Regions from separate parts of the Streptomyces capitiformicae genome, predicted to be linked through region 1. Evidence: riboswitches for the same ligand, from Rfam matches in the RefSeq annotation. Region 1 holds a riboswitch; the other holds the start of a gene.
The links. Region 1 has a riboswitch for cobalamin ahead of CES90_RS19560 (ribonucleoside-diphosphate reductase subunit alpha). Riboswitches for the same ligand answer to the same signal wherever they lie in the genome.

Region 1 (15,905 bases):
GCGCGGGCGGCGAGCTGCTCGACGGTGACCTCCTCGTCGAGGTGGCGCTCCATCCAGGCCAGCACCTCGCCGACCGTGTCGCACTGCGAGCGGGGCAGCGGCCGCTCGATGTACTGGGCCTGACCGCCGTCGCGGTGCGGTGGTACGACCATGCGCCGCGCGATCTTGTTGGCGACCTCCGGGCCCTGTTCCCTGCGGACGATGTGGAGACAGGCGTCGATACCGGCCGCGGTACCCGCCGAGGTGATCACCGGGTCGGCGTCCACGTACAGCACGTCCGGTTCGACGATCGCCCGCGGAAAACGCCGGGCCAGTATCTCGGCGTGCCGCCAGTGAGCGGCGCAGTGCCGCCCGTCGAGCAGCCCGGCCGCGCCCAGCACGAAGACTCCGGAGCAGACGCTGAGCACCCGGGCGCCTCGGTCGACGGCCCGGCGCAGGGCGTCGAGCAACTCGGGTGGACAGTCACGGGTGACGTGCCTGTCCGAGGCCGGTACGGCGATCAGGTCCGCCTCCTCCAGGCGCTCGAGGCCGTACGGGGTCGACACCGTGAAGCCGGGGACGTGGGTGCTCAGCGCCCGACCCTCCGCCGAGACCACGGCGAAGTCGTACACCGGCAGGCCCTCGTCGCTCCGGTCGAGGCCGAACACCTCGCAGACGACGCCGAGTTCGAAGGGGTGCACGCCGTCGAGGAGGACGGCGGCGACGTTCTTCAGCATGCCGCCAAGTGTGCCTCGGCAGTGGCAGTAAATCGAGGGTCTACGGCAGTCCTGCCACTTTCTGTCAGGGGTGTCCGGATCGACAGTGGTGTCATGACTACCGCACAGACAGAAGCACTGATCGCCATGCTCGTCGTTCTCGGCATGTTCGTCCTCCTGGTCCTCCCGTCAGTGATCGGGATCGTGCACGACCGGCGCATCGACCGTCAGATCAGGGAGGCCCAGGAGGCCCGCAAGGAGGCGGCGAACTCCGCCGCGGCCACGACTCGGTCGGCTCAGAAGTCCTCGTCCAGGTCGACGGTGCCCTCCACCGCCACCTGGTACGCCGACGGACGCCGCTCGAAGAAGTTGGTCAACTCCTGAACGCCCTGCAGCTCCATGAAGGAGAAGGGGTTCTCGGAGCCGTACACCGGAGCGAAGCCGAGGCGCGTCAGACGCTGATCGGCGACACACTCCAGGTACTGCCGCATCGAGTCGGTGTTCATGCCCGGGAGGCCGTCACCGCACAGGTCGCGCGCGAACTGCAGCTCGGCCTCGACTGCCTCCCGCAGCATGTCCGTCACCTGCTGCTGAAGCTCGTCGTCGAAGAGGTCCGGCTCCTCCTTGCGGACGGTGTCGACCACGTCGAAGGCGAAGCTCATGTGCATCGTCTCGTCGCGGAACACCCAGTTGGTGCCGGTGGCCAGACCGTGCAGCAGGCCCCGGCTGCGGAACCAGTAGACGTACGCGAAGGCGCCGTAGAAGAACAGGCCCTCGATGCACGCGGCGAAGCAGATCAGATTGAGCAGGAAGCGACGCCGGTCGGCCTTGGACTCCAGCCGGTCCAGCTTCTCCACCGAGTCCATCCATGTGAAGCAGAACTCGGCCTTCTCCCGGATGGAGGGGATGTTCTCGACGGCGGCGAAGGCTGCCGTACGGTCCTCCGGGTCGGGGAGGTAGGTGTCCAGCAGCGTCAGATAGAACTGGACGTGGACGGCCTCCTCGAAGAGCTGACGGCTCAAGTAGAGCCGCGCCTCGGGGGAGTTGATGTGCTTGTACAGCGTCAGGACCAGGTTGTTCGCGACGATCGAGTCGCCCGTCGCGAAGAACGCCACCAGTCGGCCGATCAGGTGCTGCTCGGCGGGGCTGAGCTTCGCCAGGTCGGTGACGTCCGAGTGGAGGTCGACCTCCTCGACGGTCCAGGTGTTCTTGATCGCGTCCCGGTAGCGCTCGTAGAAGTCCGGGTAGCGCATCGGGCGGAGAGTCAGCTCGAAGCCGGGGTCGAGGAGATTCTGGGTGCTGGACATCATTGGCAGGCCTCGCAGGACTCGGGGTTCTCAAGGGAGCAGGCGACCGCTTCGGGGTCTGCGGTCTGCTGCACGGGGACAGTGGCCTGGGCCGCGCGGGCGATGCGGGTCGCCGGGCGCGAACGCAGGTAGTACGTCGTCTTCAGCCCCGACTTCCAGGCGTACGCGTACATCGAGGAGAGCTTGCCGATGGTCGGCGTCTCCATGAAGAGGTTCAGGGACTGGGCCTGGTCCAGGAACGGGGTGCGGGCGGCGGCCATGTCGATCAGGGCGCGCTGCGGGATCTCCCAGGCCGTGCGGTACAGCGCCCGTACCTCCTCGGGGATCCACGCGAAGTCCTGCACCGAACCGTTCGCGTCGCGCAGCGCCTCACGGGTGCGGGCGTCCCAGACACCGAGGTCCTTCAGGTCCTGCACCAGATAGGGATTGACCTGGAGGAACTCGCCGGACAGCGTCTCTCGCTTGAACAGGTTGGACACCTGCGGCTCGATGCACTCGTACACGCCCGCGATCGAGGCGATGGTGGCAGTCGGCGCGATGGCGATGAGCAGGGAGTTGCGCAGGCCGCCGATCGCCATTTCGTCGCGGAGCGCTTCCCAGCGCTCTGGCCAGGTCAGCTCGACGTCGTAGTGGTCCGGCTGCAGCCAGCCCTGGGCTGCACGGGTGCGCTCGAACGTCGGGTGGTAGCCGCGGCCCATGGCGAGATCGACGGACGTCTCGTACGCGGCGAGCATGATGCGCTCCGCGATCCGGGTGGACAGGGCCTTCGCCTCGGCGGAGTCGAAGGGCAGCCGCAGCTTGAAGAAGACGTCCTGCAGGCCCATGCAACCGAGGCCGACGGGACGCCACTTGGCGTTGGACCGGGACGCCTGCTCGGTGGGGTAGAAGTTGATGTCGATGACGCGGTCGAGGAAGGTGACGGCCGTGCGGACCGTCTCGTCCAGGCGCTCCCAGTCGATGTCCCCGCCGTTCACGAAGGCGCCGAGGTTGATCGACCCCAGGTTGCAGACCGCCGTCTCCCCGTCGTCCGTGACCTCCAGGATCTCCGTGCAGAGGTTGGAGGAGTGGATCACACCGCCCAGGGCCGTCTGGTTGGAGGTGCGGTTCGCGGCGTCCTTGAAGGTCATCCAGCCGTTGCCGGTCTGCGCGAGCGTGCGCATCATGCGGCCGTACAGGTCGCGGGCCGGGATGGTCTTCTTCGCCAGCCCCTTCGCCTCCGCCTCGCGGTACGCGTCGTCGAACTCCTCGCCCCACAGGTCGACCAGTTCGGGCACGTCGGACGGGGAGAACAGCGACCACTGCTCGTCGGCGTTCACCCGGCGCATGAACTCGTCCGGGATCCAGTGCGCCAGGTTCAGGTTGTGCGTCCGCCGGGCGTCCTCGCCCGTGTTGTCGCGCAGCTCCAGGAACTCCTCGATGTCGGAGTGCCAGGTTTCCAGATAGACCGCGGCTGCGCCCTTGCGCCGACCGCCCTGGTTCACGGCGGCGACCGAGGCGTCGAGCGTCTTCAGGAACGGGACGATGCCGTTGGAGTGCCCGTTCGTGCCCCGGATCAGCGAACCCCGGGAGCGGATACGGGAGTACGACAGCCCGATGCCGCCGGCGTGCTTCGAGAGGCGGGCCACCTGGAGGTAGCGGTCGTAGATGGAGTCCAGCTCGTCCAGGGGGGAGTCGAGGAGGTAGCAGGACGACATCTGGGGGTGCCGGGTGCCGGAGTTGAAGAGCGTGGGGGAGGAGGGGAGGTAGTCGAGGCGGCTCATGAGCCCGTAGAGCGCGGCGACTTCGTCGACGGAGCGGGGGCTGTCGTCCTCGGCGAGGCCGGAGGCGACACGCAGCATGAAGTGCTGGGGCGTCTCGACGACCTTGCGGGTGATCGGGTGCCGGAGGAGGTAGCGGCTGTGGAGGGTGCGCAGGCCGAAGTAGCCGAAGCGGTCGTCGGCGGCCGGGTCGACGAGGGCGTCGAGGCGCGCGGCGTGGACCCGCGCGAACTCCGCCGTACGGTCGGCGACGAGGCCCTCCCGGTGGCCCACGGCGATGGACTCCGTGAACGTGGTGACGCCCTGGGAGGCGGCCTCGGCCCGAATACCGATCGCCAGCAGGCGGGCGGCCAGCTTCGAGTAGGCGGGGTCCTCGGAGATGAGGCCTGCGGCCGCCTCCGTGGCCAGCTCGCGCAGCTCTGCGGTGACCTCGTCGAAGGCCCCCCGAGCGGACCGGCCGCGCAGCGCGGCGGCGGCGACCCGGCCCGGGTCGGCGTCGGGGAGGTCGGCGGTCAGCTCGGTCAGGGTCCGCAGCAACGCGGTACCGGGATCGTCGGTCTCCGTCGCCGCGACGGCGGGAACCAGGGCGGCTGAAGCCGGATCGGCTGGCGCGATGGTCACGTGGGGCTCTCCCTCGCTCGGCAGGGGGCCCTGCGGGAGGGCAGGCAGCAGCACACGAGCGCACGGGGGCGTCGCGTCCACCGGCCCACTCCACGAGGCCCGGACGTCAGGGCACCCGAACCGGACGGCCGGGCGCACTGTCGGCAGGTGCTCGGACTCGGCTCGCGCGCAAACACGCGCAAGTACACCGTTGCGGGACAGTTCCGGATTCGCACCGGATTCCCCTGCGGCGACAGCGAGCATGAGCATACATCTAGTGCCGGGTCGCGGTGTCACCCCCAGATGTTGTGTGGCGTTCGGCTTCGGAGCGTGTCAGAGGGTCAACTCGTAGGTGATCAGGGTGAGGTCGGTCAGGTCAGGGAGGGGGTTCCAGTCCCGCTCGGGTGTGCGGACGAAGCCCAGACGTTCGTAGATGCGATGGGCGGCGTGCATGGTCCGCTGGGTCGACAGGACGACGCGCACACAGCCGTCGACGGCGCGGGCGCGCTCGACGCAGGCGCGTACGAGAGCCTCGCCGGTGCCCCGCCCGCGGGCCTCCGGAGCGACCGCGAGCATCCGTATCTCGGCCTCTCCGGTACGGGCGATGTCGGCCATGGGGCCACCGGCCGGGACGAAGGTCACTCCGCCGAGCACCCGCCCGGCCTCGACCGCGACGAGCACCTCAGTCGCGGCGGCCCGCTTGGCCACGTCGCGCAGCTCACCGAGGTACTGGTCGCTCTTCCCGAAGTCCAGCAGTCCGTCGCCGAGGTAGGCCTGGGCGGTGATCTCGCCGAGAACGGCGTACTCGTCGGGGGTCGCCTGCCTGATCGTGATGTCCATGCGTCGCAGTGTGCATCAGGCGGCACGGCGAGGGTCGGGGAGTGTCCACAGGCACGGGGTGATTGTCGGATGATCGGAACGTGGTGCGCGCCCCAGCGGCTGTAGCGGTTGCTATCGGGTTGTGGTGGCAGGCCGGCGCGGCAGCGTCGTCACGAAGTCCTTGGTGAAGTCGCGGGGGCCCGGGCCCAGGGCGACGCGGCCGGTGGTGCGGAGGCGGGTGGTCAGGGCGGGGGACTCCGAGTAGTAGATCCGTCGGGCGTCGGCGGGGACGAACACGGTCTGGCCGCGCGTCAGTTCGCTTCCGCACTCCACGACGACGGCTCCGTCGGCGGCCGTCACGAACGACTCGTCGCCGCAGACGCCCACCGCCAGCGGGTCGTGCAGTGGGCAGGTGCCGTCGCCGCCGTGGCGGGTGTAGGCGTTCATGTACGTCCGCATCAGCCGGGCCGCGAGTGCCGTGCCGGGGCCCGCGGCCTCCAGTGCCGCGAGGTCCGCGGGGCGGAACAGCCAGCGGTGCGAGGCGTCCAGGTCGACCATGGTGAACGGGATGCCGGAGGAGAGCACCACCTCGGCGGCGTCCGGGTCGGCCCAGATGTTGAACTCGGCGACCGGGGTGATGTTGCCCGGTACCTGCGCGGCGCCGCCCATGAACACGAACTTCTTGACGCGGTGGGCGAATCCCGGGTCCTCCAGGACCGCGATGGCCACGTTCGTGAGCGGGCCCGTGGCGCAGACGGTCAGCTCGCCCTCGTACTCCCGTGAGAGCCGGAGCAATGCCCGCGCGGACGACTCCGTCGGGTGGGCGGCGGTCGAGTCGGGCAGGTCCTCGTTGCCGAGGCCCGCCGGGCCGTGGAAGGCGGAGGCCTCCCGGTACGGGAGCCGGGACAGGGGCCGGCCCGCTCCTCTGTGTACGGGGACGTCGGCGTCGATGCGCAGGGCGCGGGAGAGGGACCGGGCGTTGCGATAGGTCCCCTCGGCGGGGAGATTGCCGCCGACGGATGTGTACGCCTTGAGGTCCCACAGCCCGGTACCGAGCAGGTACTGCAGGGCTACGGCGTCGTCGATGCCGGGGTCGCTGTCGAGGACGATCGGAGCCGGAGCGTTCACCCACTCAGGGTAACCGGATGGATTCGCCCCCGCCGCCCCTGTCCGTCCCATCCCCAGGGGCTGAGCCCTTCACCCACCCCCGCGGTAGAGCTCGGGGGGGTGCCGTTTATGGGGCGGGTGCGGGTGGGTGGGGGCTTGTGGCACAGTTCCCCGCGCCCCTTCAGGGGCGCGGGGAACCAACGCGACAAGCCCGAGCCGGTGGCTAGTGGCTCGCGCCCGCCGTCGCCGGTGGCAGTTCGACCTGGACGCCCGCGTCGCCCGCGTCCGCCGTGTAGTCCTCCGGCTTGGTCTCGTCGATGCCGTCGGGGGCCTTGGCCGCCCGCAGCACGAACGTCAGGACAACCGTCACCACCACGTTCAGGACGAAGGCCGTCAGACCGATGTAGCCGATCTCGCCGATGCCGGGGATCTCCGCGGAGGAGCCGCCGAAGTGCTTCTGGGTCGGCGAGGCGACGCCGTACGCGGCCATCGTGCCGTAGAGCATGCCGACCGCCCAGCCCGCGAGCAGGGCCCAGCGGTGGAACCAGCGGGTGAAGAGGCCGCCCACCAGCGCCGGGAAGGTCTGGAGGATCCAGATGCCGCCCAGAAGCTGGAAGTTGATGGCGACCGTCTTGTCCATCGTCAGGACGAAGGCCAGGGCGCCCACCTTCACCAGCAGCGACACCAGCTTGGAGACCTTGGTCTCCTGCTCCGGCGTGGCGTTCGGCTTGATGAAGTCCTTGTAGATGTTGCGGGTGAAGAGGTTCGCCGCCGCGATGGACATGATCGCCGCGGGGACCAGCGCACCGATGCCGATGGCGGCGAAGGCGACGCCCGCGAACCAGTCGGGGAACATCGTCTCGAACAGTTGCGGGATCGCCAGCTGGCCGTTCTGCACCTTGATCCCGGCGGCGATCGCCATGAAGCCCAGCAGGGCCAGCAGCCCCAGCATCAGCGAGTACAACGGCAGGATCGTGGTGTTGCGGCGGATCACCTCGCGGCTCTTCGACGACAGCGTCGCCGTGATCGAGTGCGGGTACATGAAGAGCGCGAGTGCCGAACCGAGGGCCAGGGTCGCGTACGTCCACTGGTTCGCGTCGCCCGGCACCAGCGCACCGCGCGGCGCACCCGTCGCCGGGTTGGTCTGGGTGTACGCCTCGCCCGCCTTGGCGAAGATGTCGTCGAAGCCGCCCAGCTTGATCGGGATGTAGATGATCGCCACCGCGATGACGATGTAGATCAGGGTGTCCTTGACGAACGCGATCAGCGCCGGGGCGCGCAGGCCCGACGAGTAGGTGTATGCGGCCAGCACACCGAACGCGATCAGCAGCGGCAGGTCCTTGATGAACCAGTTGGTGTTCTCGCCGCCGCCGACGCCCATGACGTCCAGTACGGCCTGGATGCCGACGAGTTGGAGGGCGATGTACGGCATCGTCGCGAGGATGCCGGTCACCGCCACCGCCAGCGAAAGACCCTTCGAGCCGAAGCGGCCGCGTACGAAGTCGGATGTCGTCACATAGCCGTGCTTGTGCGAGACCGACCACAGACGGGGCAGGAAGGTGAAGATCAGCGGGTAGATCAGAATCGTGTAGGGCACGGCGAAGAAGCCGGCCGCGCCCGCCGCGTAGATCGCCGCCGGTACGGCGACGAAGGTGTACGCCGTGTAGAGGTCGCCGCCGAGCAGGAACCAGGTGATCCAGGTGCCGAACGACCGGCCGCCCAGGCCCCATTCGTCGAGGCTGTTCTCGTTCTCGGCCTTGCGCCAGCGCGCGGCCATGAAGCCCATGACCGTGACGGCCAGGAAGAAGAAGATGAAGACGGCGAGTGCCACGCCGTTCACGCCGTCCTTCACTTCGCGACACCCCCGTCCGTGGACCGCTGGGACTTGCGGGCGCGCTGGTCACGCTGCCACAGCACGTACGCGACGGCCGTGAGGGCCGTGGAGATGAGCACCCAGGCCATCTGGTACCAGTAGAAGAACGGGATGCCCATGAGCGCTGGGTCCGTCTTGGCGTAGGAACCGACCCAGAGCATCGCCACGAACGGTGCGAACAGGCACAGGGCGATGACCACCCTGACAGGTGTCACCACCGGTGGCCCTGGTGGTCTCACTTCAGGCGCTTCTGACATGTCCGGGTTCCGTCCCCTCACTGATCAGGCTGATCACCGCTGATCACCCGCATGAACGCGCAGGAAATGTAAGGGACGGGGTTCGCCGTATGGAACCCCCTGTCCGGATAACGGATGCGAAGGTTGTGTGTTCGCGGAGGTGGTGTGTTCAGCAGCAGCGGAACCCCTCCCGGGGATCCGCCTCCTGACGGTCCGTCCGCATCCGCTCGAACTCCCGCCGGGACGGCACCGCCGCGTCCGGGTCGTGCGTACGCATGTGCTCCACGTAGCGGTCGTACGCCGACTCGTCGGTCAGTTCCCGTACGTACCAGCGCACACCCCTAACCACCCGCCGAAGCGACCGCACGGCGCTCGTCCTCCTTCTCCTCCTTGGTCGGGATCAGCCCCGCCGGGGCGACGATCTTCGACTCGACGTACTTGGCCTCGCTCAGCGTGGACAGCGCCGGGCGGCGTACGTGCCGGACGCAGACCCGGACGGCGTCCGCGATCACCACGACGATCAGCAGGGCCAGGACCGCCGACAGCACGCCGTCGACCGTGGAGTTGGTGACGATGGTGTGCATGTCGTCCATGCTCTTGGCGGGGGCGATGACCTCGCCCCGGTCGATGCCGGCCTGATAGACGCCGCGCTGCTCGAAGAAGCCGACCCGGGGGTCGCTGGAGAACACCTTCTGGTAGCTGGCGGTCAGGGTGACCGTCGCGTCCCAGGCCAGCGGAACACCCGTGATCCAGGCCCACTTGAGCCGCCCCGACTTCACCAGCAGCGTCGTACAGACGGCCAGCGCGACCGCCGCGAGCAGCTGGTTCGAGATGCCGAAGATCGGGAAGAGTTGGTTGATGCCGCCCAGTGGTTCGTGGACGCCCACCCACAGGAAGTACCCCCACAGCCCGCACACGATCGCGCTGGTGATGACCAGGCCGGGCTTCCAACTGACGTCCTTGAAGGGGCGGTAGAGGTTGCCGAGGGTGTCCTGGAGCATGAACCGGCCCACGCGGGTGCCGGCGTCGAGCGCGGTCAGGATGAACAACGCCTCGAACATGATCGCGAAGTGATACCAGAAGGCGCGCAGCCCGTCGCCCGTGACCTGCGAGAAGATCTCCGAGACCCCGACGGCGAGCGTGGGCGCGCCGCCGGTCCGGGAGAGCAGGGACGCCTCCTCGACGTTCTGCGCGGCGGCCGCCAACTCCCCCGGCGAGATCGAGTAGCCCCAACTGCCCACCACCTGCGAGGCGTTCTGCACGGTGTCGCCGATGACCCCGGCGGGCGCGTTCATCGCGAAGTACAGGCCCGGGTCGATGATCGAGGCCGCGATCAGCGCCATCACGGCCACGGACGACTCCATCAGCATGGAGCCGTAGCCGATCATCCGGACCTGCGTCTCCTTCTGGATCATCTTCGGCGTCGTACCGGAGGAGATGAGGGAGTGGAATCCGGACAGCGCCCCGCAGGCGATGGTGATGAAGACGAACGGGAAGAGCGAGCCCGCGAAGACCGGCCCGTCGCCCCGCGAAGCGAAGCCGGTCACCGCGTCCATCTTCAGCGTCGGCAGAGCGAACACCACGCCCAGCGCGAGCAGCACGATCGTGCCGATCTTCATGAAGGTCGACAGATAGTCGCGGGGCGCGAGCAGCATCCACACTGGCAGGATCGAGGCGATGAAGCCGTACGCCACCAGCCAGATCACCAGGGTCGAGGGCGCGAGCGTGAAGGTGTCCGCCCACGACGACTCCGCGACCCAGCGGCCCGCGACCAGCGCGAGCAGCAGCAGACCGACACCGATCAGCGACACCTCGGCGACCCGCCCCGGCCGCAGCACACGCAGGTAGAAGCCCATCAGCAGGGCGATCGGGACGGTCATCGCGATCGAGAAGGTGCCCCACGGCGACTGCGCGAGGGCGTTGACGATGACCAGCGCCAGCACACCCAGCAGGATGATCATGATGGCGAAGGCGGCGACCAGCGCGGCGGCCCCGCCGAACGGGCCGATCTCCTCCCGGGCCATCTGGCCGAGCGACCGGCCGTCCCTCCTCGTGGAGAAGAACAGCACCACCATGTCCTGGACCGCGCCCGCGAAGACGACCCCCGCGATGATCCAGATCGTGCCCGGCAGATAGCCCATCTGCGCGGCCAGTACGGGGCCGACGAGCGGGCCCGCGCCCGCGATCGCCGCGAAGTGGTGGCCGAGCAGCACCCGGCGGTCGGTCGGATGGAAGTCGATGCCGTTGTTGAGGCGCTCCGCCGGAGTGGCCCGGGTCTTGTCGACCTTGAGGACCTTGTACGCGATGAACCTGGCGTAGAAGCGGTAGGCGATCGCGTACGAGCCGAGCGCGGCCGCGACCATCCAGGCCGCCGACACGTTCTCGCCCCTGGCCAGCGCGAGCACGGACCAACCAGCCGCCGCGACGAGGGCGACGAGGGTCCAGATGACGATGGTTCTGACGTTCGCGGTACGCACAGCGGGGCCTCCCGTGTCCATGCAGCGACGCAAGGACCGTAGAGCAGGAGCGGCGGTTGCGCTACACCGCGTGCACCACCTGTGACGCGCCCCGGGGGAACCTCAAGTGGCTCAGTCCTGCGGCCGCTTGAGCCGCGCCACGAACTTGTACCGGTCACCGCGGTAGACCGACCGCACCCATTCCACCGGCTGGCCCTCCTTGTCCAGGGAGTGGCGGGAGAGCATCAGCATCGGCAGGCCCACGTCCGTGCCGAGGAGGCCGGCCTCGCGCGGGGTGGCCAGGGAGGTCTCGATGGTCTCCTCGGCCTCGGCGAGGTGGACGTCGTAGACCTCGGCGAGCGCGGTGTAGAGGGAGGTGTACTTGACGAGCGACCTGCGCAGGGCCGGGAAGCGCTTGGCGGAGAGGTGGGTCGTCTCTATGGCCATCGGCTCGCCGTTCGCCATACGGAGGCGCTCGATCCGCAGCACCCGTCCGCCCGCGGTGATGTCGAGCAGCCCGGCGAGGGTGTCGTCGGCGGTGATGTAGCCGATGTCCAGCAGCTGCGAGGTCGGTTCGAGGCCCTGGGCGCGCATGTCCTCGGTGTAGGAGGTGAGTTGCAGTGCCTGGGAGACCTTCGGCTTGGCGACGAACGTGCCCTTGCCCTGGATGCGCTCAAGGCGTCCCTCGACGACCAGCTCCTGCAACGCCTGCCGCACGGTCGTACGCGAGGTGTCGAACTCGGCGGCCAGCGTCCGCTCCGGCGGCACCGGGGTGCCGGGCGGCAGCGTCTCGGTCATGTCGAGCAGGTGCTTCTTCAGGCGGTAGTACTTGGGCACGCGTGCGGTACGGACGTTCGCCCCGTTCTCGTTTTCCGCACTGCTGACGTCGGTCGTCATGCTCCGCCTTCCCGGCTCCTGGTGAATGGCTCATCCTCGCACGTCGCGCGATCTCTCTGTATACCTTCACACCTTCGGCTGGTCTAGTCCACCAAGATGGAATGGTCTACCTGACGAGTGTGACTCAACCGCACGATTTTCGCCGCCTTCTTACTTAAAGGTTCCTGCATATGTAGGTCGCATAACGGCTGGTGAGAGGGGCTCGCACGCTCTTGACACGCCGATTGGTCTGAGCCAAGCTCCGCCTACTGGTCTACACCATTGGTCCAGGTGTTCTGAGGAGGGGTGGCATGAAGCGCAAGCTGACAACCGCGATCTGTGTCGCGGGCATGATGGTCTCCATCGCGGCGTGCGGGGGCGGAGAGGGCGGAAGCTCGGACACGGGTGCGGACACCAAGGAGCTGACCGTCTGGCTCACGGTGGACGCGCAGAACAACTGGCCCGAGCTGGTCGAGGCCGCCGACGCAGCGGTCACGAAGAAGCACCCGGGCATCAAGATCAAGCACGAGTACTACGGCTGGCCCGACAAGAACGCCAAGCTCGACGCCGTACTCGCCACCGACAAGGCGCCCGACGTCGTCGAGATGGGCAACACCGAGATGCTCGCCTACATGGTCAAGGGTGCCTTCGCCCCCGTGGACCCGGCGAAGTTCGACAACGCGGGCGCCTGGCTGGACGGCCTCAAGGCCTCCGTCACCTACGAGGGCAAGACGTACGGCGTCCCGTACTACGCCGGCGGCCGTGTCGCCAACTGGCGCAAGGACGTCTTCGCCGAGGTGGGCGTCAAGTCCACCCCCAAGACGTACGACGAGCTCACCGCCGCCCTCGACAAGGTGCAGAAGAAGCAGGGCGACAAGTTCAACGCCTGGTACCAGCCCACCCGCGACTGGTACGCGGCCATGTCCTTCGTCTACGACGCCGGCGGCTCCATCGCGGTTGAGTCGGGCGGCAAGTGGAAGGCCAACCTCTCCTCGCCGGAGTCCGTCAAGGGCCTGGAGGAGTTCAAGAACGTCGTCGACACGTACATGCACGGCGACAAGACCAAGGACGAGTCCGACCGTTACATCGTCTACGGCCAGGGCAAGTCCGGCATGATCTTCGCCCCTGCCTGGGAGGGCGCGACCGCCGCGGCCAAGGAGAACGACAAGACCGGCAAGCTCGCCGGCAACGTCGAGAACTTCGTGATGCCCGGCCCGTCCGGCAAGAACCTCCCCGTCTTCCTCGGCGGCTCCGACCTCGCCGTGCCGGTGAAGTCCGACGCGCAGACCGTCGCCGCCGAGTGGATCAACGCGTTCGCGGGCTCCGCCGGCCAGAAGGGCCTGATGGAGAAGGGCAACCTGCCCAACAACAAGACCGACCTCGCCACGCTCAAGTCCGACCCGGCGACGGCGGTCCCGGCCACCGCGGCCGAGTCCAACTGGTTCGTCCCGATGGCACCCGGGTGGGGACAGGTCGAGAAGGCGCAGATCCTGCAGACCATGCTCCAGTCCATCGGCACGGGGAAGCAGTCGGTCGAGGAGGCCGCCAAGGAGGCGGACGCGGCGATCGACAAGGTCATCAACACGGAGTGACCTGCGGTCGGCTCGGCCGACATGGTCACGCCCGGTCGGCGGGTCATGAATCGGCCGGTGGGTGACACAAGAAAGTGCCGCGACGGGTTGTTGGTTCGGTGCCGGTGCGTCGTGGCTGGTCGCGTACACGCGGCGGTAGCCGCATATCGACACCGCCCCGCGCCCCTTACGGGGCCGGGGCTGCCGGCCCCTCTTCATTTGCATAGGAGCGCGCGATGAGTGCCGCAGATACGACCACGCCCACGAAGGTGCCGCTGCCGCGGCAGGCACCGCCGCCGACCGCCCCGATCACACCGCCCGGAAGGCGGACCTCCGGCGGCGCCACCGTACCCTGGGCCCTCCTCGCGCCCTGTCTCCTGATCCTCGCCCTCGTTCTCGGCTATCCGCTGGTTCGGCTGGTCACGCTCTCCTTCCAGGAGTTCGGCCAGTCCCAGCTGTGGGGCTTCAAACCGGCGGAGTCGGTCGGCTTCGACAACTTCGCCGAGGTGCTGGGCGATGGTGAGTTCTGGGCCGTCGTCGTACGGACCGTCGTCTTCGCCGCCGCCTGTGTGCTCTTCACGATGGTCGTCGGCATGCTGGTCGCCCTGCTGCTCCAGCGGGTCTCCGGCTGGGTGAAGACGCTCATCAACATCGCGCTGGTGGCGAGTTGGGGCATGCCGATCATCGTGGCCACGACCGTCTTCAAGTGGCTCTTCGACTCCGACTACGGCATCTTCAACGCCCTGCTCAGCAAGCTCCCCGGCGTCGACATGATCGGCCACAACTGGTTCGCCAGCGGCCCCGAGGGCCTCGCCGTCATCACGTTGCTGGTGGTGTGGGGTGCGGTGCCGTTCGTCGTCATCACCCTCAGCGCCGGACTCACCCAGGTTCCTAAGGAGTTGGAGGAGGCCGCCCGCCTCGACGGCGCCGGCGCGTGGGGCGTCTTCCGTTACGTCACCCTCCCCATCCTCAAGCCGATCGTCGTGATGCTGACGACCCTCTCGGTCATCTGGGACATGGGTGTCTTCCCGCAGGTCTTCGTGATGCGCAACGGCCATCCGGAGGCCGAGTTCCAACTGCTCACCACCTACTCGTACGACAAGGCGTTCGTGGTCAACGACTACGCCCAGGGCTCGGCGATCGCCCTGCTGACCGTGGTGTTGCTGCTGGGCGTGATCGGTGTCTACATGCGCCAGATGCTGAAGATCGGAGAGGTCGAATGAGTACTGCCACTGTCTCCGGTCCCCGGAGGTCCAAGCTCGGCTGGAACCTCCTCGGTCTCCTCGTCTTCGTCACCGCGGGCTTCCCCGTCTACTGGATGCTGAACACGGCGTTCAAGCCGGCGAAGGACGCCATCGACCCGGACCCCAGCCTCCTGCCGACGTCGATCACCTTCGCCAACTTCAGCCGGGCGCTGGACATCGCCGACTTCTGGGGCCCGGTCGGCCGCAGCCTCATCGTGTCCCTCACGGTCGTGGTGATCGGCATCGCCGTCGGCATGCTGGCGGCCCTCGCCATCTCCCGCTTCGCCTTCCGCGGCCGGAAGGTGGTGATCGTCGGCATCCTGGCGGTCCAGATGGTCCCGCTGGTCGCGATGATCATCCCGGTCTTCCTGCTCCTGAACGACCTGGGCCAGTACGACCGCCTGACCGGCCTGATCATCACCTACCTGACCTTCATCCTCCCGTTCACCGTGTGGACCCTGCGCGGCTTCATCGTCAACATCCCGCGCGAACTGGAGGAAGCGGCCATGGTCGACGGCTGCTCGCGCACCACCGCCTTCCTCCGCGTGGTGTTCCCGCTGCTCGCGCCGGGCATGGTGGCGACATCGGTCTACGGCTTCATCCAGGCGTGGAACGAGTACCTGTACGCCCTGATGCTGATGAGCCAGCAGAACCAGACCGCGACCGTGTGGCTCGGCAACTTCACCACCAAACACGGCACCGAATACGCCCCGATGATGGCCGGCTCCACCATGATGGCCGTGCCGATCGTCGTCCTCTTCCTCCTCGTCCAGCGCAAGATGGCCGCGGGCCTCACCGCGGGCGCCGTGAAGGGATAAGCGCACCCGATGACGACATTCGCCACTGGCTCGGACACTCTCACGCGGGACGCGCTGACGGTCCTGCAGCCCGGCTTCACGGGCACCACCGCCCCCGACTGGCTGCTGCGCCGCCTCGGCGAGGGCCTCGCCTCCGTCGGCCTCTTCGGCCGCAACATCACCTCCCCCGAACAACTGTCGGCGCTCACCGCCCAGTTGCGCGCCGAGCACGAGGACGTCCTGGTCGCGATCGACGAGGAGGGCGGCGACGTCACCCGCCTCGAGGTGCGCACCGGCTCGTCCTTCCCCGGCAACCACGCCCTGGGCGCGGTCGACGACGTGGACCTGACAAGGGAGGTCGCTCACGCCCTGGGCCGCCGCCTCGCGGAATGCGGCGTCAACTTCAACTGGGCCCCGTCGGCCGACGTCAACGCCAACCCCGCCAACCCCGTCATCGGCGTCCGTTCCTTCGGCGCCGACCCCGATTTGGTCGCCCGCCACACGGCGGCCTACGTCACCGGCCTCCAGGCCGCCGGAGTCGCCGCCTGCACCAAGCACTTCCCGGGC
Region 2 (15,905 bases), 1.4 Mb from region 1:
GCTGGCGCGGTACAACTCGGCGGGGGCGGGAGAGCTCCCCGCGGGGTGGAAGTTCTGGACGATCTGGCAGTACGACAACGGCAGCGGAAGCCTGCCGGGTGACCAAAATCTCTTCAACGGGTCCACGAGCCGGCTGAAGAAGTTCGCCAAGGGCTAGCCGACTTCCGATGGACCTCCGCGGGCCCGTGAGACTCACCGCGGGCCCGCGGAGCTGGGCATTCCGTCTCAGTTCGAAAGGCCGGGCACCCTCATGCCGTTCGGCTTCCGGCGCGCTTCGGAGCAAACGGAACAGCAACACCCCGTTCACCACACCCCACGGCCCACCGCAGTTCATCTTCCGTTCATCCAGGTTACTTACGGTCCACATGCCACTGACGTCCGAAAGAAGCCCGGGTAAATGGAAAACTTCTCGCTGATCCTCGCGATCGTGGTGATCACCGCGCTCGTGTTCGATTTTACGAACGGTTTCCACGACACCGCCAACGCGATGGCCACCACCATCTCGACCGGCGCGATGAAGCCCAAGGTCGCGGTGGCCATGTCCGCCGTGCTCAACCTTGTCGGCGCGTTCCTCTCCATCGAGGTCGCCAACACCATCTCCAAAGGACTCGTCGACGAGTCCGGCATACAGCCGGAGGTCATATTCGCGGCGCTCGTGGGCGCCATACTCTGGAACCTCCTGACCTGGCTGGTCGGACTCCCCTCCAGTTCCTCGCACGCCCTGATGGGCGGCCTGATCGGCGCCACGATCGCCTCGGCCGGCCTCGGCGCGGTGCACGGTGACGTGCTCGTCACCAAGGTGCTGATCCCCGCCGTCGCGGCCCCGCTGGTCGCCGGCATCGCGGCGATGTTCGCCACCCGGCTGACGTACAAGCTGGGGCGGCACACGAGCGAGAAGGCCTCCGGCAAGGGCTACCGCGCCGGCCAGATCGCCTCCGCGGGCCTGGTCTCGCTGGCCCACGGCACGAACGACGCACAGAAGACGATGGGCATCATCACCCTGGCGCTGGTCGCCGGTGGCGCCCTCGCGCCCGACTCCGACCCGCCGGTGTGGGTCATCGTCTCCGCCGGTATGGCCATCGCGCTCGGCACCTACCTGGGCGGCTGGCGCATCATCCGCACGATGGGCAAGGGCCTGACCGACCTCCAGCCGCAGCAGGGCTTCGCCGCCCAGACCAGCGCGGCCACGGTCATCCTGGCCTCCTCGCACCTCGGCTTCTCGCTCTCCACCACGCACTCCGTCTCCGGTGCCGTGATGGGCGCGGGCCTCGGCCGCAAGGGCGGCGTGGTCCGCTGGTCCACCGCCACCCGCATGTTCGTCGCCTGGGGTCTGACCCTGCCGGCCGCCGCGCTCGTCGCCGCGCTCGCCGAGTGGGTGACGTCCTTCGGGACCTGGGGCACGGCCGCCGTCGCGGTCTTCCTGGTCGCCTCCAGCGCCGCGATCTGGGTGGTCTCCCGCCGTGAGGTCGTCGACCACACCAATGTGAACGACGCCGAGGAGACGCCCGGTGTGGTGACCACGGCCATCGCCGCCGTGACGCCGCCGGCGGCCGGCACCGTGGCCGAAGACCTCACGGCGACCATTCCGGCCCCGGCGGCGGCCGCCGAGACCACCGCGAACCCGTCGGCGCCGACGCCCGCCGTCTGAGCCCCGCGATCATCTGAGGAAGAATCACCATGCACATCGACTGGGCAGCCCTCGGCTCCGTCTTCGGAGTCAGCCTCGTGGTCACCGTGGCCCTCGTCGGCCTGTTCACCCTCGGCATCATCGGCCTCTCCAAGCGGGAGGAGGCGTCAACCCGGGGCGACTCGGTGGCGCTGGCGACCACTGGTGCGTACGTGTGCTTCGCGCTGTGTGCGGCGGCCGTGGCGTACGGAATTTCACTGATCATGGCCTGAGACGGGAACTCCTCATCGGCGTACCGCCGCATCTCTGACAACTTCAGAATCAACCCCCGTGGGCGTCCGGTGACGCTTACGGGGGTCGCTGCGTGCTGCCGTCACCATTCCGGCGGAGAACGCCCGCGTTGCGTCATCGCTCCGCGAACCGGCAGAACTCGCCCGTCAGTGGTGCTGCGACCTCCGGGGCTGGGCCGGCTCCAGGACCCGGCCCAGAACCCGGAGGCGCTCCGTGACGGGGGCGATCCCCCACCACAGTCCGGCACCCCCGGCGATCAGGACGGTCACCACCAGCCAGACCAGCACGCGCGCCTCACCGGACGGCACCAACAGCGCGGCGAGGGCGCCGGCTCCGACAGCCAGGACCCCCATCACCGAGCAGTAGAGCGCCAGCGGAGCGGCCGCCGTGATCCGCGTTCCCCTTGTGCCTGGTTTCCCCTTGTGCGCCGAGGATTCCTTGGCCCGGTCTCCCATGTGCGTACCTCCCGTCCCCCGGACGGATCGTCACGAACCGTCCGCTACCGGGTCCACCAGCCCCGCCAGAAAACCACACCACGCGGCGTGGCGAAAGATGAGCACAGCGTCGTGACCCCCACTTCGAGTCACGCACGAGCACACGGGTCTCCCCGCAACGCATCACTCCATGCCGCTCGTCGGCGCTCAGCTTTCGTACGGCCGTTCCCTCAAGTGTTCCCGGCTTGGGCACCGGGAAAGAGCCGAGAAACCGCCGATTCGGGTGTCTGACGACATTTCAGCGGTGTGGGGCTCAGCACACCACTGCACCGCAGGTCAACAGCAAGTTGACGGGTCTTCCAGGGGCGTGGTGGACTGCCGGGGCCATCTACGACGGCAGGAGAGGAAGCCGGTGCGAGTCCGGCGCGGTCCCGCCACTGTCACCGGGGAAGAACCTTCCCGGGAGCCAGGAACTCTCGTCGTCGGTCTCGTCGAACCAGGGCGTGGACACCCTGAGTGAGGACATATCGCCATGCGCGGCTGCCGGTTGAGCTTCACCATCTGGTCCTTGCCCGACCTCGCGATCGGCTGAGGCCATGCGTGCCGATCGCGTCTTCGCGTACGGCGCCGCCGCCGGGCTCCTCGGTGACCTGCTCCTGGGCGATCCTCGCCGGGGCCATCCGGTCGCCGTGTTCGGGCGGGCCGCGGCTGCCGTGGAGAGCGTGTTGTGGCGGGACCACCGGGGGTGGGGCACGCTGCACACCGCCGTGTGCGCCGGTGGCGCCGTGGCGCTCGGGGCCGTCGCCACGCGTGCCGTACGCCGATCTCCCACCGCTTCCGTCGCGCTGACCGGAGCGGCCACCTGGGCCGTCGTCGGGGGCACTTCGCTCGCCCGCGAGGCCCGGGCCATCGGGCGGGCGCTCGACGCGGGGGATGTCGAGGCCGCGCGGGCCCGGCTGCCGCATCTCTGTGGGCGCGATCCGCAGGCCCTCGATGCCGATGGGATCGCTCGGGCCGTCGTGGAGTCCGTCGCCGAGAACACCTCCGATGCCGTGGTGGGGGCGTTGGTCTGGGGGGCCGTGGGGGGTGTGCCCGGGCTTGTCGGGTTCCGGGCCGTCAACACGCTGGACGCCATGGTCGGGCACAAGTCGCTCCGCCATCGGCGGTACGGGTGGGCTTCGGCCCGGCTCGACGACGTGGTGGGGTGGCCGGGGGCCAGGTTGACCGCGGTGCTGGCCGCCGTCGCCGGGGGTGACCGCCGGGGGGCCGTACGGGCTTGGCGTGCCGATGCCGCGAAGCATCCGAGTCCCAATGCCGGGCCTGTGGAGGCCTCGTTCGCGGGGGCGCTGGGGGTGCGGCTCGGGGGGACCTTGTCGTATGGGGGGCGGGTCGAGCATCGGCCTGTGCTGAATGGGGAGGGACGGGCTGTGCGAGTCGGGGACATCGAGCGGGCCGTACGGCTGTCGCAGCGTGTCGGGTGGCTGGCGTTGGGGGTCAGCGCGGGTGCGTCGCTGCTCCTGGACCGGGTTGCGAGGCGCTCGGCGCTGCAGGCTGTGCCCACCCTCCCCCACTGTCGGCAGCGGTCGAGGGGGCGTGCGTCATGACCGGCGGTGGGCTGCTCGTTGCCGGTACCACCTCCGATGCCGGGAAGAGTGTCGTCACCGCCGGGATCTGTCGGTGGCTGGTGCGGCAGGGGGTCAAGGTCGCGCCGTTCAAGGCGCAGAACATGTCCCTCAATTCGTTCGTGACGAGGGAGGGCGCCGAGATCGGTCGGGCGCAGGCCATGCAGGCGCAGGCCTGTCGGGTCGAGCCGACGGCGTTGATGAATCCCGTGCTGCTCAAGCCCGGTGGGGAGCAGAGCAGTCAAGTCGTGTTGCTCGGGAAGCCGGTGGGCGAGCTGAGTGCGCGTGGGTATCACGGGGGGCGGCAGCAGCGGCTGCTCGGGACCGTGTTGGAGTGTCTCGCCGAGTTGCGGGGCACGTATGACGCGGTGATCTGTGAAGGGGCCGGTTCTCCCGCCGAGATCAATCTTCGGCGGACCGACATCGTGAACATGGGGATCGCTCGGAATGCCGGGCTCCCGGTCCTCGTCGTCGGCGACATCGACCGTGGGGGCGTCTTCGCCTCCTTCTTCGGGACCGTCGCACTCCTCTCCCCCGAGGATCAGGCGCTCGTCGCCGGGTTTCTCGTCAACAAGTTCCGGGGGGACGTCTCCCTGCTGGAGCCCGGCCTCGACATGCTGCGGGGACTCACCGGGCGGCGGACGTACGGTGTGCTGCCCTTCCGGCACGGGCTTGGCATCGACGAGGAGGACGGGATGGGGGTCCCCCCGCGCGAGCGAAGCCGAGCGGGGGGGAGCGTCTCGCCGCGCGGGACCGTGCGGGAGTCGAACGTCTCTTCGCCCATCGGCGAGGACGTGCTGCGGGTCGCCGTCTGTGCCGTCCCCCTCATGTCCAACTTCACGGACGTCGACGCGCTGGCCGCCGAACCCGGTGTCGTCGTGCGGTTCGTGGACCGGCCGGAGGAACTGGCCGACGCCGATCTCGTGGTCGTCCCGGGGACCCGGGGAACCGTACGGGCGCTGGAGTGGCTGCGGGAACGCGGGCTGGCCGACGCCCTGAAGCACAGGGCCGCCGAGCAGCGGCCCGTCCTCGGCATCTGCGGTGGCTTCCAGGTCCTCGGCGAGCACATCGAGGACGAGGTCGAGAGCCGGCGCGGGCATGTGGACGGGCTCGGGATACTGCCCCTGCGGGTGCGGTTCGCCCGGGAGAAGACCCTCACCCGGCCGGTGGGTGAAGCCCTCGGTGAGCACGTCGAGGGGTACGAGATCCACCACGGGGTCGCCGAGGTCAGCGGTGGAACCCCCTTCCTCGACGGCTGCCGGGTCGGGCAGACCTGGGGCACGCACTGGCACGGTTCGCTGGAGTCGGACGGGTTCCGGCGGGCCTTTCTGCGCGAGGTGGCGGCCGCCGCGGGGCGCCGCTTCGTACCGGCCGCCGACACGTCGTTCGCCGCGCTGCGCGAGGAGCAGCTCGACCGGCTCGGCGATCTGATCGAGGAACACGCGGACACGGACGCGCTGTGGCGGCTCATCGAGTCGGGCGCGCCGCAAGGACTGCCTTTCATTCCACCGGGAGCGCCCGCATGAGCACAGTGTTGTTGTTGTCGACCGCCGACACGGATCTGCTGGCGGCCCGGGCCGCTTCCGGTGCCTCGTACCGGATCGGCAATCCGACCCGGGTGGATGTCGAGGGGGAGCTGCCCGGTCTGCTCGACGGCGCGGACATCGCCGTCGTACGGCTGCTGGGCGGCAAGCGGGCCTGGGAGGACGGGCTCGCCAAGCTGAAGGCGTCCGGCATCCCGACCGTGCTGCTCGGTGGAGAGGCGGTGCCCGACGCGGAGTTGATGGCCGAGTCGTCCGTGCCCGCCGGTGTGGTGGCCGAGGCGTTGCGGTATCTCGTCGAGGGCGGGCCCGCGAACCTCACCGAGCTGGCGCGGTTCCTGTCCGACACCGTGCTGCTGACGGGTGAGGGGTTCGTCGAACCGCAGAAGATGCCCGAGTACGGCATCCACGGCGACCGTACGATCCACCCGGACCGTCCGACCGTCGGCGTGCTCTTCTACCGGGCCCATGAGCTCAGCGGCAACACCGCCTTCGTGGACACCCTCTGCGATGCGATCGAGGCGCGAGGGGCCAACGCCCTTCCCGTGTACTGCGGTTCGCTGCGCGGGGCCGACACCGGGTTGTACGAGATCCTCGGCCGTGCCGACACCCTCGTCGCCACCGTTCTCGCCGCCGGTGGTACGCACGCCTCGCAGGCCTCGGCCGGTGGTGACGAGGAGGCCTGGGACATCGGCGCGCTCGCCGATCTCGACATCCCCGTCCTGCAAGGGCTCTGCCTCACCTCGTCGCGCGCCGCCTGGGACGAGTCCGATGCCGCCCTCTCCCCCATGGACGCGGCGATGCAGGTCGCGATCCCGGAGTTCGACGGGCGGCTCATCACCGTGCCGTTCTCCTTCAAGGAGCAGATCGACGAGAACGGGGCCGACGTCCCGGTCTACGTCGCCGACCCCGAGCGGGCCGGGCGGGTCGCCGGAATCGCCGTTCGGCACGCCCGGTTGAAGCACAAGCCGAACGCCGAGAAGAAGCTGGCGCTGATCTTCACCGCGTACCCGACCAAGCACTCGCGCGTCGGCAACGCGGTCGGCCTGGACACGCCCGCCTCGGCGGTACAGGTGCTGGACGCGCTGCGGGACGCGGGCTACTCGCTGACCGAATACCCCTCCGGTGGCGACGAGTTGATCCACCGGCTCATCGAGGCCGGTGGCCACGATGTGGAGTGGCTGACGGAGGACCAGCTGGCCGCCGCGCCCGCGCGGGTGCCGCTCGCCGACTACCGGGCGTGGTTCGACAAGCTCGACCCCCAGCTGCGGGACGCCATGCTGGAGGCGTGGGGCGAGCCGCCGGGCTCCCTCTACGTCGACGGCGACGACATCGTCCTCGCCTCGCTCCAGTTCGGGAACGTCGTCGTGATGATCCAGCCGCCGCGCGGCTTCGGCGAGAACCCGATCGCGATCTACCACGACCCCGACATGCCGCCGTCCCACCACTACATGGCGGCCTACAGGTGGCTGGAGGCTGCAACATCGGAGGGGGGGTTCGGCGCCGACGCCATCGTGCACATGGGCAAGCACGGCACGATGGAGTGGCTGCCCGGCAAGGGGCTCGGGCTGAGCGGCGGTTGCGCACCGGACGCCGTCCTCGGTGAGCTGCCGCTGATCTACCCGTTCATCGTCAACGACCCCGGCGAGGGCACCCAGGCCAAGCGGCGCGGGCACGCGACGGTGGTCGACCATCTGGTGCCGCCGATGGCGCGCGCCGACACCTACGGCGATCTGGCGAAGCTGGAGCAGCTCCTCGACGAGTACGCGCTCGTGTCCGACCTGGACCCGACGAAGGCGCCGGCCGTGCGGGCGCAGATCTGGACGCTGGTGAAGGCGGCCGAACTCCACCACGACCTGCATGTCGACGACCAGCCGGACGACGACGACTTCGACGAGTTCGTCATGCACATCGACGGCTATCTGTGCGAGATCAAGGATGTGCAGATCAGGGATGGTCTGCACATCCTCGGGGGCGGGCCCGTCGGCGAACCCCGCGTCAACCTCGTGCTCGCCGTGCTGCGCGCCTCGCAGGTGTGGGGCGGACAGGCGAACGCGCTGCCGGGGCTGCGGGCCTCCCTCGCGGCCCATTTCGGGCTGGTCGAGAAGGAGTTGCTGGCCGAGCCCGGCGCGCCGGTGAAGGCTCCGGTCGAGCTGACGGACCTGGTGGACGGACCGGCGCGTACCGCCGCCGACGCCATCGACCTCCTTGAGCAACTGTGCCGGCGGCTCGCGGAGGGCATGGAGGCCCGGGACTGGGACGTCACGGTCGTCCCGGCCCTCGTACGCGGGGTGCTCGGCGTCGAACTCCCGGACGCCGCCGCGGTGTTGGAGTTCGCGTGCGACGAGGTCGTGCCGCGGCTGGCGAGGACCACGGACGAGATCGGGCACATCCTCAAGGCCCTCGACGGTGGTTACGTGCCGGCGGGTCCGTCCGGTTCGCCGACGCGCGGGCTGGTGAACGTCCTGCCGACCGGGCGCAACTTCTACTCCGTCGACCCCAAGGCCATTCCGTCCCGGCTGAGTTGGGAGGTCGGGCAGTCGCTCGCCGACTCGCTCGTGCAGCGGTATCTGGCCGACACCGGCGAGTACCCGAAATCGGTCGGGCTGACGGTGTGGGGTACGTCCGCGATGCGTACCCAGGGCGATGACATCGCGGAGATCCTGGCGCTGCTGGGGTGTCGTCCGGTGTGGGACGACGCGTCGCGCCGGGTGACCGGCTTCGAGATCGTCGGCCTGGCGGAGCTGGGGCGGCCGCGCATCGACGTCACCGTCCGGATCTCCGGGTTCTTCCGGGACGCGTTCCCGCATGTGGTGGGGTTGATCGACGACGCGGTGCGCAAGGTGGCCGAGCTGGACGAGCCCGCCTCGCAGAACTTCGTCAAGGCGCACGCCGACGAGGACACCGCCGAGCACGGCGACCGGCGGCGGGCGACGGCTCGTATCTTCGGGTCCAAGCCGGGGGCGTACGGGGCCGGGCTGCTGCCGTTGATCGACGCGCGGAATTGGCGGTCGGACGCCGACCTCGCCGAGGTGTACGCCGTCTGGGGTGGCTACGCGTATGGGCGGGGGCTGGAGGGGCGGGCGGCTCGGGGGGACATGGAGACGGCGTTCAAGCGGATCGCCGTCGCCGCGAAGAATGTGGATACCAGGGAGCACGATCTCGTCGACGCCGACGACTACTTCCAGTACCACGGCGGCATGGTCGCCATGGTGCGGCATCTGACGGGGGCCTCCCCCGAGGCGTACGTCGGTGACAGCGCCGTTCCGGACCAGGTGAAAACGCGGACGCTGGGCGAGGAGACACACCGGGTGTTCCGCGCCCGTGTGGTCAACCCGCGCTGGATGGCGGCCATGCGGCGCCACGGCTACAAGGGCGCCTTCGAGATGGCGGCGACCGTCGACTACCTCTTCGGGTACGACGCGACGGCCGGGGTCGTGGACGACTGGATGTACGAGAAGCTCAGCGCCGAGTACGTCTTCGACGCGGAGAACCGGGACTTCATGAAGAAGTCCAACCCGTGGGCCTTGAGAGGCATCACCGAGCGGCTGCTGGAGGCCGCCGATCGCGGACTGTGGGCGGAGCCGGACCAGGAGACCCTGGACCGGCTCCGGGCGACCTACCTCGAACTTGAGGGAGATCTGGAGGGAGACGCGTGATCTCCCTGGGAACCCCCGCGTCGGCGGGGAACACAGTGCACGGACAGCCGTGGATTTGGCCGTGCCCGGACCACCCCCGCGTCGGCGGGGACCATATCCGCAGCCTGTCAGCCACTCCGGCCAGCGGCTGGCAGTCATCGCACCAGCCACTCGAAGGAGTGATCCCGGAGTGAGTGTCCCCTATCCGTTCACGGCCGTCGTCGGGCAGGACGACCTGCGCCTGGCTCTGCTTCTCAACGCGGTGAGCCCCGCAGTGGGCGGTGTTCTCGTGCGTGGGGAGAAAGGGACGGCGAAAAGCACGGCCGTCCGCGCCTTGTCCGCGCTCCTGCCGGAGGTGGACGTCGTCGCCGGGTGCCGTTTCTCGTGCGATCCGGGGGCTCCGGATCCGACGTGCCCGGACGGCCCGCACGAGCCGCGCCCCGGTGTCCCGCGCCCCGCGCGGATGGTCGAGCTGCCCGTCGGGGCCTCCGAGGACCGGCTCGTCGGCGCGCTCGACATCGAGCGGGCGCTGGCCGAGGGCGTGAAGGCGTTCGAGCCGGGGCTGCTCGCGGACGCGCATCGCGGGATCCTGTACGTCGACGAGGTCAACCTCCTTCACGATCATCTCGTCGATCTGCTGCTGGACGCCGCCGCCATGGGTGCCTCGTACGTCGAGCGCGAGGGTGTCTCCGTACGGCATGCCGCCCGGTTCCTGCTCGTCGGGACCATGAACCCCGAAGAGGGTGAGCTGCGGCCGCAGTTGCTGGACCGATTCGGGCTGACCGTTGAGGTGGCCGCCTCGCGGGAGCCGGACCAGCGGGTGGAGGTCGTACGGCGCCGGCTGGCGTACGACGACGATCCGGTCGGGTTCGCGGCCCGTTGGGCGGACGAGGAAGCCGCCGTACGTCAACGGATCGTCGCCGCACGGGAGTTGTTGCCGTCCGTGCGGCTGGGTGATGGGGCGCTGCGGCAGATCGCCGCCACCTGCGCGGCTTTCGAGGTCGACGGGATGCGGGCCGACATCGTCATGGCTCGGACCGCCACCGCGCTGGCCGCGTGGGCCGGGCGGACCGACGTGCTCGCCGAGGACGTGCGGCAGGCGGCGCTGCTCGCGCTGCCGCACCGGCGGCGGCGGAATCCCTTCGACGCGCCGGGGCTCGACGAGGACAAGCTCGACGACACGTTGGAGGAGTTCTCCGGGGACGACGACCCCGATCCGGGGCCGGACGGGCCCGGCGGAGGCGGCGGGCAGCCGTCGCCGGACGAGGGGCCGCAGGGTGGTGACACCGGTGCCCGGCCCGAGGCCGGGGAGGATGGCCGGCCGCAGCCCTCGGGGGCCTCCGAGCAGTCGGCCGTACGGGCCTCGGAACCGTTTCGTACCAAGGTGCTGAGCGTGCCCGGCATCGGCGAGGGCGCGGCCGGGCGGCGTTCGCGGGCGCGGACCGAGCACGGGCGGGCGATGGGAGCGCGGCGGCCCCGGGGGGCGCTCACCAAGCTGCACTTGGCGGCCACGGTGCAGGCCGCGGCCCCGCACCAGCGGGCGCGGGGGCGGTCGGGACCGGGACTGGTCGTGCGCCGGGACGATCTGCGGCAGGCCGTCCGCGAGGGGCGTGAGGGGAACCTCGTGCTGTTCGTCGTGGACGCCTCCGGGTCGATGGCGGCGCGGCAGCGGATGAGTGCCGTGAAGGGAGCCGTGTTGTCGCTGCTGCTTGACGCGTATCAGCGGCGGGACAAGGTGGGGCTGGTGACCTTCCGGGGGTCGGCCGCCGAGGTGGCGTTGCCGCCGACCTCGTCGGTGGACGCGGCGGCGGCCCGTCTTGAGTCGCTGCCGACGGGTGGGCGGACGCCACTCGCCGCGGGGCTGTTGAAGGCCCATGACGTGCTGCGGGTCGAGCGGTTGCGGGATCCGGCGCGGCGGGCGCTCGTCGTGGTCGTGACGGACGGGCGGGCCACGGGTGGGCCGGAGCCCGTCGCGCTCGCCGGGCGTGCGGCGCGGCTGTTCGCCGCCGAGGGAGTCGCGTCCGTGGTCGTGGACTGCGAGTCGGGGCCGGTGCGGCTGGGGCTGGCGGGGCAGCTCGCGGGTGAGTTGGGGGGTACGGCGGTGACGTTGGACGAGTTGCGGGCGGATTCCATCGCCGGGCTGGTGAAGGACGTACAGAGGAGGGCCGCGTAATGCCTCAGGGACAGCCGAGTGTCGTACCGGATGACGGGCTGACGACGCGGCAGCGTCGTAACCGGCCTCTTGTCGTGGTGCACACGGGAATCGGGAAGGGCAAGTCGACCGCCGCGTTCGGGCTGGCGTTGCGGGCTTGGAACCAGGGGTGGCCCATCGGGGTGTTCCAGTTCGTCAAGTCGGCCAAGTGGAAGGTCGGCGAGGAGAACGCGCTGCGGGTGCTGGGCGCGAGCGGTGAGGGCGGGTCCGTCGACTGGCACAAGATGGGTGAGGGCTGGTCGTGGGTCCAGCGGGACATCCAGGGTGACAACTCGACCAACGAGGAGAAAGCCCGGGAGGGCTGGGAGCAGGTCAAGCGGGATCTGGCCGCCGAGACGTACAAGCTGTATGTGCTGGATGAGTTCGCTTATCCCATGCACTGGGGGTGGGTCGACACCGATGAGGTGATCTCCGTGCTGCGGGACCGGCCTGGGACGCAGCATGTCGTCATCACCGGGCGGAACGCTCCCGAGAAGCTTGTCGACTTCGCGGACCTGGTGACGGACATGTCCAAGGTCAAGCACCCCATGGACGCCGGCCAGAAGGGCCAGAGGGGCATCGAGTGGTGACAGCTGTGCCCCGGTTGGTCATCGCCGCGCCCTCCTCGGGCAGCGGCAAGACCACCGTCGCCACGGGGTTGATGGCCGCGTTCGCCGCGCGGGGGCTCGTCGTGTCTCCGCACAAGGTGGGACCGGACTACATCGATCCCGGGTATCACGCGCTCGCGAGCGGGCGGGTGGGGCGCAACCTCGACGCGTATCTGTGCGGGCCGGAGTTGGTCGCGCCGCTCTTCGCCCATGGGGCGCGGGGGTGCGACATCGCCGTCGTCGAGGGTGTGATGGGGATGTACGACGGGGCCGCGGGGGAAGGTGAACTGGCCTCCACGGCTCATGTGGCGAAGCTGTTGCGGGCGCCGGTGGTGCTGGTCGTGGACGCGTCTTCGCAGTCGCGGTCGGTGGCGGCGTTGGTGCATGGGTTCGCCTCGTGGGATCCGCAGGTGCGGGTCGGGGGCGTGATTCTGAACAAGGTCGCGTCGGATCGGCACGAGGAGTTGTTGCGGGAGGCGTTGGAGTCGGCCGGGGTGGCGGTGTTGGGGGTGCTGCGGCGGGCTCCGCAGGTGGGTACGCCGTCTCGACATCTGGGGTTGGTGCCGGTTGCCGAGCGGCGTTCGGCTGCGGTGGAGGCGGTGGCAGCCATGGCTGCGCAGGTGGCGGCCGGGTGCGATCTGGAGGGGCTGCTCGGGCTGGCTCGGAGTGCGGGGGTGATGTCGGGTGCGGCTTGGGATGCGGCTGAGGCCTTGGTTTCCTCGCCCCCGCCGCCCCTACCCGTCCCGTCCCTGAGGGCTGCGCCCCCAGACCCCCGCTTTCGGCCTGAACGGCCTCGTCCTCAAACGCCGGACGGGCTGAATGGCGCGGGCCCGAACCATCACGCGAACCCCCTCGGGTGGGTGGGGGATCGCGACGGGGCCCCCCGCCCTCAAACGCCGGACGGGCTGGATGTGGCTGGACCGGGCTCGACAGTGGCCGAAGCCGAAGCAGCGGTCGTTGCCGAAGCGCCCGTCGTTGCCGTTGCCGGTGGGGCCGCGTTCAGCTTTTCGTATGCCGAGCACAGTGAGCTGCTTGCCGCTGCCGGTGCCGAAGTGATCGCCTTTGATCCGCTGAACGATGAGGAACTGCCCGAGGGGACTCGGGGGTTGGTCATCGGCGGTGGGTTCCCCGAGGTGTACGCCGCTGAGCTGTCCGCCAACGTACCCCTGCGGAAGGCTGTCGCGGGCCTCGCGGAGAGCGGGGCTCCTGTCGCCGCCGAGTGTGCCGGGCTGCTGTATCTGTGCCGGGAGCTCGATGGGCTGCCGATGTGTGGGGTGCTTGAGGCGAATGCTCGGATGTCGGAGCGGCTCACGCTCGGGTATCGGGATGCCGTGGCTGTCAGCGACAGTGTGCTCGCGCCGGCCGGGACACGGATGCAGGGGCACGAGTTTCACCGGACGGTCGTCGAGCCGGGGGCCGGGGTGGCTCCCGCCTGGGGGATACGGTCTCCCGCGCGGCGGGTCGAAGGTTTTGTACAGCGAGGTGTGCACGCGAGTTATCTGCACACGCACTGGGCGTCGGAGCCCGGTGTCGCCCGTCGGTTCGTGGAGAGGTGCCGGACGTCATGAGCAGCAAGCTGATCGGGATCGGGGTCGGGCCCGGTGATCCGGAGCTGGTGACCGTCAAGGGTGTCAACGCTCTGCGGGCCGCCGATGTCGTGGTTGTGCCGGTGATGGACACCGGGGAGCGGGGGCGGGCCGAGGCGACCGTTCTCCACTATGTGTCCGAGGACAAGGTCGTACGGGTTGTGTTCGCGCTCAACGAGCGGACCGACCGGGGGCGCCGCGAGGCCGCCTGGGACGCCGCCGGGGAGCGGGTCGCCGAGTTGCTCAGGGGGCACGCGTGCGTCGCCTTCGCCACGATCGGTGATCCCAACGTCTACTCCACCTTCACCTATCTCGCCCAGACCATCGAGGAGCTGGTGCCGGGTACCGTCGTGGAGACCGTGCCCGGTATCACCGCGATGCAGGATCTCGCCGCGCGCTCCGGTGCCGTACTGACGGAAGGGACCGAGCCGCTCACGCTCGTGCCCGTCACCGCGGGGGCGGCCGTGCTGAAGGACGCCCTCAACGGGCCGGGGACCGTCGTCGCGTACAAGTTCGGGCGGCAGGCGCAGGCCGTCGTCGAGGCGCTGCGCGAGACCGGGCGGATCGACGACGCGGTGTGGGGCTCCTCGCTCGGGCTGGCGGAGGAGTCCATCCAGGCCGCCGGCGAACTCGACGGCCGTCCGCTGCCCTATCTCTCCACTCTCATCGCGCCCGCCCGGCGTGACGGCGGGCGCGGCGGCAAACTGTGAGCGCCCGCGCTCCGATGGTAGGGCCGTTTTTGACTGCGGGTCCGTTGTGGCATGTCGCGCCCACGCGGCGGAGCCGCGTATGTCACGGCCCCGCGCCCCTTGGGGGCGCGCCCCTTGGCGAGATCCGGACCACCCCGAAAGAGGAGCAATGAACCCCACTGCCGATAACCCCACCGGGAAGGTGACCTTCGTCGGGGCCGGGCCCGGGGCTGCTGATCTGTTGACGTTTCGGGCTGCTCGGGCCATCGCCGAGGCCGACGTGGTGATCTGGGCCGCGAGCCTCGTTCAGGAGGAGGTGCTTGAGCATGCCCGGGAAGGGGCGGAGATCCTCGACTCGGCGGCCATGTCTCTGGAAGACGTCGTCGCCGTGTACGAGCGGGCCCTCGCCGAAGGGCTGAAGGTGGCGCGGATTCATTCCGGGGATCCGGCGCTGTGGGGCGGTACGCAGGAGCAGCTCGATCGGTGTCGGGAGATCGGGATCGCCACCGAGGTCATTCCCGGGGTGTCGTCCTTCTCCGCCGTCGCCGCGCTCGCTCAGCGTGAGTTGACGATTCCCGAAGTCGCGCAGTCCGTGATCCTGACCCGGCTCGGTGGGGGCAAGACGCCCATGCCGCCGGGTGAGGAGGTACGGGAGTTCGCGCGGCACGGGACGACCATGGCGGTGTTTCTGTCGGCGGCGCGCAGTGGGCAGTTGGTGCGGGAGCTGTTGGAGGGCGGGTATCCGACGTCGACGCCGGTCGTGGTGGCGTATCAGGCGACCTGGCCCGAGGAGCTCGTCGTGAAGTGCACGATCGGGACGCTGGAGGAGACCGTCAAGGAGCACAAGCTCTGGAAGCACACACTGTTCCTGGTCGGTCCCGCCCTCGACGCCCGGGGGACGCGTTCGCATCTCTACCACCCCGGTCACTTCCACGGATACCGCAAGGCCGATCCGGCGGCGCGCAAGGCGCTGCGGGAGGCGCGTCGTGAGGTACGGGAGCAGGGCTCGGCTCCGTGATCAGTGTCATCGGTACGGGTACGGGGGCGCCTCTCCCCCCGGACGCCGAGGCCGTGTTGGCGAAGGCCGTGCTCGTCGTGGGCGGGCGGCGGCATCTGGACGCGGCTCGGCTGCCGGAGAGTGCCGAGCGGGTGGTGCTGGGGCCGTTGGCGCCCGCCCTGGACGTGATCGAGAAGTTCCTCGACCGGCAGGTCGTCGTTCTCGCCTCCGGTGACCCCGGGTTCTTCGGGATCGTGCGGGCGCTGGCCGAGCGGTTCGGGGCGGACGCGTTGGACGTACGGCCGGGGGTGTCGTCCGTCGCCACCGCGTTCGCCCGGCTGGGGCTGCCCTGGGACGACGCGGTCGTGGTGAGCGCGCACGGGCGTGATCCGCGGACCGCGCTGAACGTGTGCCGGGCGCGGCCGAAGGTGGCGGTGCTGACCGGGCCGGGCTCCGGGCCCGCCGAACTGGGCGCGGGACTGCTGCACAGCCGGCGGGTGCTCGTCGTGGCGTCCGCGCTGGGCGATCCGGCGCGGGAGCGGGTGGAGCGGGTGACTCCGGTGGAGGCCGCCGCCCGTGACTGGGGCTCGGCGGTCAGCGTCGTGCTGTGCCTCGATCCCGACGACGAGCATGTGGTCACCGCGATGCGTACCGTCGCCGGCGCGCGCCCGTCGCCTGCCC

Region 2: it holds a riboswitch for cobalamin, as region 1 does, so the genes downstream of both, CES90_RS25900 (cobalamin biosynthesis protein) here and CES90_RS19560 (ribonucleoside-diphosphate reductase subunit alpha) in region 1, are expected to answer to the same signal.

The regions. Positions count from the first base shown of each region.
Region 1 covers NZ_CP022161.1:4,389,862-4,405,766, reverse strand. Annotated here, with positions in the region: gene CES90_RS19575 (GlxA family transcriptional regulator) at 1-716, opposite strand, end outside; gene CES90_RS19570 (hypothetical protein) at 810-1,079, shown strand; gene CES90_RS19565 (ribonucleotide-diphosphate reductase subunit beta) at 992-2,005, opposite strand; gene CES90_RS19560 (ribonucleoside-diphosphate reductase subunit alpha) at 2,002-4,380, opposite strand; cobalamin riboswitch at 4,506-4,629, opposite strand; gene CES90_RS19555 (GNAT family N-acetyltransferase) at 4,693-5,199, opposite strand; gene CES90_RS19550 (nucleoside hydrolase) at 5,311-6,306, opposite strand; gene mctP (monocarboxylate uptake permease MctP) at 6,509-8,137, opposite strand; gene CES90_RS19540 (DUF3311 domain-containing protein) at 8,134-8,415, opposite strand; gene CES90_RS19535 (YbdD/YjiX family protein) at 8,564-8,761, opposite strand; gene CES90_RS19530 (carbon starvation CstA family protein) at 8,736-10,871, opposite strand; gene CES90_RS19525 (GntR family transcriptional regulator) at 10,983-11,747, opposite strand; gene CES90_RS19520 (extracellular solute-binding protein) at 12,038-13,318, shown strand; gene CES90_RS19515 (carbohydrate ABC transporter permease) at 13,534-14,520, shown strand; gene CES90_RS19510 (carbohydrate ABC transporter permease) at 14,517-15,359, shown strand; gene CES90_RS19505 (glycoside hydrolase family 3 protein) at 15,369-15,905, shown strand, end outside.
Region 2 covers NZ_CP022161.1:5,791,608-5,807,512, reverse strand. Annotated here, with positions in the region: gene CES90_RS25920 (lysozyme) at 1-157, shown strand, start outside; gene CES90_RS25915 (inorganic phosphate transporter) at 398-1,648, shown strand; gene CES90_RS25910 (hypothetical protein) at 1,678-1,899, shown strand; gene CES90_RS25905 (hypothetical protein) at 2,065-2,373, opposite strand; cobalamin riboswitch at 2,706-2,848, shown strand; gene CES90_RS25900 (cobalamin biosynthesis protein) at 2,949-3,956, shown strand; gene CES90_RS25895 (cobyric acid synthase) at 3,953-5,500, shown strand; gene cobN (cobaltochelatase subunit CobN) at 5,497-9,174, shown strand; gene CES90_RS25885 (putative cobaltochelatase) at 9,344-11,326, shown strand; gene cobO (cob(I)yrinic acid a,c-diamide adenosyltransferase) at 11,326-11,934, shown strand; gene CES90_RS25875 (cobyrinate a,c-diamide synthase) at 11,928-13,520, shown strand; gene cobI (precorrin-2 C(20)-methyltransferase) at 13,517-14,248, shown strand; gene cobM (precorrin-4 C(11)-methyltransferase) at 14,397-15,245, shown strand; gene cbiE (precorrin-6y C5,15-methyltransferase (decarboxylating) subunit CbiE) at 15,242-15,905, shown strand, end outside.